DNA from 2 places in the Sphingomonas sp. S-NIH.Pt3_0716 genome. Region 1 is predicted to be linked to the other one. Evidence: riboswitches for the same ligand, from Rfam matches in the RefSeq annotation. Region 1 holds a riboswitch; the other holds the start of a gene.
What was found. A riboswitch is a leader RNA that binds a small molecule or an ion and turns the genes downstream of it on or off. The one in region 1 is predicted to bind S-adenosylmethionine.
Positions count from the first base shown of each region.

Region 2: another riboswitch for S-adenosylmethionine. It lies ahead of BRX37_RS13505 (threonine aldolase family protein); the one in region 1 lies ahead of BRX37_RS11675 (homoserine O-succinyltransferase).

Region 1 covers NZ_QLJK01000012.1:65,666-69,064, forward strand. The annotation lists gene fabF (beta-ketoacyl-ACP synthase II) at 1-612, shown strand, start outside; gene mltG (endolytic transglycosylase MltG) at 722-1,693, shown strand; SAM-I-IV-variant riboswitch at 1,754-1,862, shown strand; gene BRX37_RS11675 (homoserine O-succinyltransferase) at 1,902-2,828, shown strand; gene BRX37_RS11680 (sugar transporter) at 2,839-3,258, opposite strand; gene BRX37_RS11685 (2'-5' RNA ligase family protein) at 3,366-3,399, shown strand, end outside.
Region 2 covers NZ_QLJK01000015.1:21,038-24,436, reverse strand. The annotation lists gene BRX37_RS26730 (hypothetical protein) at 1-128, opposite strand, end outside; gene BRX37_RS13505 (threonine aldolase family protein) at 367-1,413, opposite strand; SAM-I-IV-variant riboswitch at 1,471-1,580, opposite strand; gene BRX37_RS13500 (4a-hydroxytetrahydrobiopterin dehydratase) at 1,616-1,906, opposite strand; gene BRX37_RS13495 (metallopeptidase family protein) at 1,947-2,354, shown strand; gene ccmA (heme ABC exporter ATP-binding protein CcmA) at 2,351-2,968, shown strand; gene BRX37_RS13485 (heme exporter protein CcmB) at 2,959-3,399, shown strand, end outside.

The sequences.
Region 1 (3,399 bases):
GGCTTCAACGACACGCCGGAAAAGGCGTCGCGTCCCTATGACGTCAACCGTGACGGCTTCGTCATGGGCGAAGGCGCGGGCGTGGTCGTGCTGGAAGAATATGAGCGGGCCAAGGCGCGCGGCGCGAAAATCTATGCCGAAGTCATCGGCTATGGCCTGACCGGCGACGCCTATCATGTCACCGCGCCGCACCCGGAAGGCAATGGCGGTTTCCGTTCGATGCAGATGGCGCTCAAGCGCTCGGGCCTCAGCCTGGAAGATATCGACTATGTGAACGCGCATGGCACCTCGACCCCGCTGGGCGACGAACTGGAACTGGGCGCGGTCAAGCGTCTGTTCGGCGATCATCTGGGCAGCATGTCGATGTCGTCGACCAAGTCGGCGATCGGCCACCTGCTGGGCGGCGCGGGCGCGGTGGAGAGCATCTTCTGCATCCTCGCCATGCGCGACCAGATCGTGCCGCCGACGCTCAACCTCGACGAGCCGAGCGAAAGCTGCAAGGGCGTGGACCTGGTCCCGCACGTCGCCAAGGAACGCAAGGTGCGCGCGGTGCTGAACAACTCGTTCGGCTTCGGCGGCACCAACGCCTCGCTCATCATGAAGGCGATCTGATACGCCTGATCCTCCCCTGCAAAGGGGAGGATCATGTAAGCCATAGCCGGTTGGGCATTATTTGGGTCGGGCAGTTGGGATGATGGCAAGACGATCCGGCGCAAATCCGGTGCGGCGACTGGGCTGCATCATCCTTCTGATCGGCCTAGCCGTTGTCGCCTTTGTCGGTTTCCGCTTCGTCCATGGCTGGACCGAGACGGGGCCGGCCACCCAGGATATCAGCATCGTCGTGCCGGAGGGATCGACCCTGTCCGACGCTGCTGTGCTGCTGAAATCGGCCGGCGCGGTGCGTTCTGCCGATGCCTTCCTGACCCGCGCGAAGGTCTTTGGCGGCGCCAAGCCGATCAAGGCCGGCGAGTTCGTGGTGCCTAAGGGCGCCAGCAACCGCGAGATATTGTCGATCCTGCAGGGCGGCAAGACGTTGACCCGGCTGGTCACTATCCCCGAAGGCATGCCGTCGATCCTGGTGCAGGAACGGCTGATGGCCAATGACGAGCTGACCGGCGAAGTCACGGTGCCGCAAGAGGGCAGCGTGCTGCCCGACAGCTATGCCTTCGACAAGGGCGAGCCGCGCGCCGCCGTGCTGAAGCGGATGCAGGCGGCGATGGACAAGGCGCTGGCGAAGCTCTGGGCCGAACGCGCGCCCAATACGATCGCCAAGTCGCCCCAGGAGGCGATCATCCTCGCCTCGATCGTCGAGAAGGAGACCGCGATCGCCAAGGAGCGACCGATGGTCGCGGGCGTCTACAGCAACCGCCTGCGCAAGAACATGATGCTGCAGGCCGATCCGACGATCATCTATCCGATCACCAGGGGCAAGCCGCTCGGCCGCCGGATCAAGAAGTCCGAGATCGCCGACGTCAACGACTACAACACCTATGCCATGACCGGCCTGCCCAAGGGGCCGATCGCCAATCCGGGCCGCCTGTCGATCCTGGCGGTGCTGCACCCGGCGGAGACGAATGCGCTCTATTTCGTCGCGGACGGGAAGGGCGGCCATATCTTTGCCGACACCTATCAGCAGCATAATGAGAATGTGCGGAAGTGGTTCGAGATCCGCCGCGCGCGGGGCGAGCTGTAAAGCCCGGCTTGGCCGATATATAGCCGGGCTTGCCACATGGTCCGGCGCGCGCTAGGGATAGTCCAGCATCAAGAGTTGGGGCGACGCCCAACGCCAACCTGCCGTTCCGGGCAAGGTGGCACTCCCGATCCGGGAGGATGTGGCCGATCCGGCAACAAAGCGGACCTCAGCCACCGATCGTCGCCCCGCCAGGAAGGACTGACGAGACGTGCCGATCAAGATTGCCGACGACCTGCCCGCCCGCCGCACGCTGGAAGCCGAGGGCGTTGCCGTGATGGGCGAGGCGGATGCGGTGCGGCAGGATATCCGCCCGCTGCGGATCGCGCTGCTGAACCTGATGCCCAACAAGATCGATACCGAGACGCAGCTTGCCCGGCTGCTTGGCGCCTCGCCGTTGCAGGTGGAACTGACATTGGTGCGGATCAGCGACCATGTGTCGCGCAACACCTCGGCCGATCATATGCAGTCCTTCTACCGCGCCTGGACCGATGTGCGCGACGAGCGGTTCGACGGCTTCCTGATCACCGGCGCGCCGGTCGAGCATCTGCCGTTCGAGGAGGTGAGCTACTGGCAGGAACTGCGCGCGATCTTCGACTGGACCCAGACCCATGTGCATCGTTCGCTCAGCATCTGCTGGGCGGCGCAGGCGGCGCTCCATCATTTCCACGGGGTCGAGAAACATGCGCTGGAGCGCAAGGCGTTCGGCGTGTTCCGCCATCGCAACCATGCCCCGGCCTCGCCCTATCTGCGGGGCTTTTCGGACGATTTCTCGATCCCGGTGTCGCGCTGGTCGGAAGTGCGGCGGGAATCGCTGCCGGTCGATCGCGGGCTGCAATTGCTGGCCGACAGCGCGGAGACCGGGCCTTGCCTGGTCCATGATCCGCGCCATGGCTTCCTGCACATGTTCAACCATGTCGAATATGACACGCGCACCCTGGGCGACGAATATGCGCGCGACGGCGGCCGCCAGATGCCGGCCCATTATTTTCCCGACGACGACCCGACCCGCCCGCCGGAAAATCGCTGGCGCAGCCATGCCCATCTGCTGTTCGGCAACTGGATCAACGATCTCTACCAGACCGCGCCGTTCGACGTGGACATGATCGGCCAGGAGATATTGCAGAGCGCGGCCTGATCGGCGCCGATCAGCGCAGCAGGCCCTTGGCCGCCTGACTGCGGGCGTGGAGCCACTGGCCGATGCCGATCAGGATGATGACGGCCGGGAAGATCGCCGCGCCCGCGCCCTTCACCGCCAGCAGGTCGGTGCCAAGGAACGTGTGTCCGAACTGGACGATCACCGCGAGCAGCGACAGCAGGAACAGCGGCACCGCGACGCGGCGGCGCAGCAGCAGGGCGATCGCGCCCAGCGTGCCAGCGCCCACCGCCACCGCATAGACGGCCCAGGCCCAGCCGGGCATCTGGGCAAAGGCGCGTGCGGTGTCGGGATCGGTTTTGGCGAGTTCGCCGAGGTCGGCGCCATATTGCATGACGAAGGCGGCGACCCCCATCAGGTTCCATAGCAGCAGGATGACGGCGATGATGACGAAGGATGCCGGTGCGCGCATGATGCTTCCCCTCCTGATCCACGCCTGCTTGCCGGGCGCGGCATCTGTCATCATATAGCCTGTCCCGGCCGGGCGAAAGTCCGCCATCGGGTTGCAGGGAGGCGGTTCTGGCTGATCCGATCATTGTCACCGCGCTGCTGG
Region 2 (3,399 bases), on a different contig from region 1:
TCCGGCGGCAGCGCGGCCAGATCGGCGGTCTCGATCGCCGCCCGCGCTTCGGCCATCGGTGCCGCCTCCTGCGCCTGCCCCGGCTGCGGCGCCATGACGCCCAGCAGCAACCATCCGATCCTCTTCATGACAGCCTCCGTCCACGCACCGGCCCCTGTGCCAGCGGCGTGATAAAGGCCCGGATCAGCGCCTCTTTTCAATTGGCTGGACCAGGCAAGATCATCCGCTTTGGAGCATCCTCAACGGATCATCCCGCTATCCTACCCCGCTGCATGATGACATTTCGATATCGTAACAAGGACATGGGCAAACGCGCACCCGCGCCAGCGCGCCCATGCCCTTGCGCCTATTCGGATCAGCTTGTGGTCAGGCGGCGACCGCCAGGCAGGCTTCCCTGATGTCGCGGGCCAGTTCGTCGACCCGCTCCACCTGCGCATCCCAGGCGAACATGAATCGCGCGCCGCCGCCGATGAAGGTGTAGAAGCGCCAGCCGCGCGCGCGCAGCGCGTCCAGCACCGGCGCGGGGGCGGACAGGAACAACGCATTGGCCTCCACCGGGAAGATCGGGCTGACATCGGGCAAGTCGGCGATCGCCGCCGCCAGCCGGCGCGCGCAATCATTGCCGTGGCGCGCGTTGCGCAGCCAGGCACCGCTTTCCAGCAGGCCGATCCAGGGCGCTGACAGGAAGCGCATCTTCGACGCCAATTGCCCCGCCTGCTTGCAGCGATAGTCGAAATCCTGCGCCAGCGCGCGATCGAAGAAGATCACCGCCTCGCCCACGGCCATGCCATTCTTGGTGCCGCCAAAGCAGAGCACGTCGACGCCCGCCTTCCAGCTGATCTCCGCCGGATCGCAGCCCAGGCTGGCGCAGGCATGGGCAAAGCGCGCGCCGTCCATATGCAGTTTCAGCCCCAGTTCGCGGCACACGGCGGAAATCGCGCGCACTTCCTCGACCGTGTAGACAAGGCCGGTCTCGGTCGGCTGGGTGATGGTGACGACGCGCGGCTTGGGGAAATGGATGTCGGACCGGCTGGTCGCGAGCTGCCGGATCGCGTCGGGCGTCAGCTTGCCATCGACCGAGGGCGCGGCAAGCAGCTTCGACCCGTTGGAGAAGAATTCGGGCGCGCCGCATTCGTCGGTCTCGACATGGGCGGCCGCCGAACAGATGACGCTATGATAGGATTGGCACAGCGCCGCGAGCGCCAGCGAATTGGCGGCGGTGCCGTTGAAGACGAAGAAGACCTCCGCATCGCCGCCGAACAGGGTGCGGAAATTGTCCGCCGCGCGCTGCGTCCATTCATCCTCGCCATAGGCCGTCGCCGATCCGCTGTTCGCCGCGAGCATCGCGTCGAGCGCCTCGGGGCAGGCCCCGGCATAATTGTCGCTGGCAAATTGCTGTGTGGAAATGGGCACGTCATGCTTCCGTCTGCTGGTGTGTGACCAAGCATCGGATCAACGTCGTCGTGGCTGCATGTCCCGTTGGATTGCCGGTCCGGCCACATCCCCCTCTTGGCGAGGGGCACCACCTTGCTCGGGGAGCAGGTTGGTGTCGGACGTTGGCCCGACTCTTGATGTTGCCGGGGCGATTATCGGCCGGACGATGCCGCGTCAAGCATCAGCGCAGCAGCGCCTCTATCCCCTTCGCCAGATCGATGTCCCGTTGCGACAGGCCGCCGGCATCATGGGTGGTGAGCGTGATTTCGACGCGGTTATAGACGTTGGACCATTCGGGATGATGGTCCGCCTTTTCCGCCAGCAGCGCGACGCGCGTCATGAAGCCGAAGGCGGCGACGAAGTCGGGAAAGGCGAAGCTGCGCGCAATCCCGTCCGGTTCGGTGACCGCCGTCCATTCGGGCAAATCCGCCAGCGCGATCGCCCGTTCCGTTTCGTTCAGTCTGGCAAGCATTTCTCTATCCTGCGTTATTTCTTTCGCCTATGTGACAGCCATGCCTGACACTGGTCAATCGTTCCGCTTCGCCCCTACCCCACAGGAAATCGAGACACTCGCGCTGGAGGCCCTGAGCCGCCTGCCCGAGCCCTTTCGTTCCTATCTCTCCAATGTCGTGATGCTGGTCGAGGATTTTGCCGACGCCGATATCCTGAAGGAGATGGAGATTGACGATCCGTTCGGCCTGACCGGCCTCTATAGCGGCCGTCCCTTCGGGCAGGAGGCGCAGACCGGCGACCTGCCGCCGACCGTGCATCTTTTCCGCCGCCCGCTGCTCGACGAATGGGTCGAAACCGGCGTGCCGCTCGAAGCGCTCATCACCCATGTCGTGGTGCATGAAATCGGCCATCATTTCGGCCTGTCGGACATCGACATGCATGTGCTGGAGGATATGGTCGCCCCATGAGCGGCGCGGCGCTGCGCCTGTCGGGCCTGGCCTGTCTGCGCGGCGGACGCCTGCTCTTTGCCGGCGTCGACCTGGTGCTGGCGGCCGGCGGCAGCGCCTTGCTGCACGGCGCCAACGGCATCGGCAAGTCGAGCCTGCTGCGCCAGTGCGCCGGATTGCTGCCCGCCTATGCCGGGACGATCGACCGCCAGGGCGGCGTCGCGCTGGCCGACGAGCGGCTGGCGCTCGACATGGAATTGCCGCTCCACCGCGCACTCGGCTTCTGGGCGAAGCTCGATCGGGCCGATGACGCCGCGCTCGACCGCGCGCTCCACGCCATGGCGCTCGCCCCCTTGCGCGACGTGCCCGTCCGCATGCTTTCCACCGGCCAGCGCAAGCGCGCCATGCTCGCCCGCGTGATCGCCAGCGGCGCGGATATCTGGCTGCTCGACGAACCGGCCAATGGCCTGGACGATGCGTCGGTCGCGCTGCTCGGCGCGGCGGTGGCGGACCATCTGGCGGCCGGCGGCATCGTCGTCGCCGCCTCGCACCAGCCTTTGCCGCTGACCGATCCGGTGCGGATCGCCATGGCCGCCCATGTGCCGGACCCGGCGCAGGAGGCGTCATGCGACTGATCGCCCTGCTCGTCGCCCGCGACCTGGGACAGGCCTGGCGCTCGGCCGGGCTGTGGCTGCCGGTCGCCTTCCTGTTGCTGGTCGCCAGCCTCTACCCCTTTGCTGTCGGACCCGACGCCGCCCTGCTCGCCCGCACCGGCGGCGGCATGCTGTGGATCGCGGCGCTGCTCGCCAGCCTGCTGCCGGTCGATCGGCTGGTCGCCCCCGATCGCGACGCCGGCATCCTGGACCAGATCGCGCTGCGCGGCATCAGCGAGGAGATGGTGGTGATCGCCCGGCTGATTGCCCATTGGCTGGGTTTCGGCCCGCCGCTGATGATCGCCGCCCTGCCCGCCGCCGCGCTGCTGAAGCTGGACGACGCGACGATCCTGACGCTGGAGGCCGGGCTGCTGATCGGCACGCCCGCGCTCGCCGCGCTCGGCCTGCTGGTG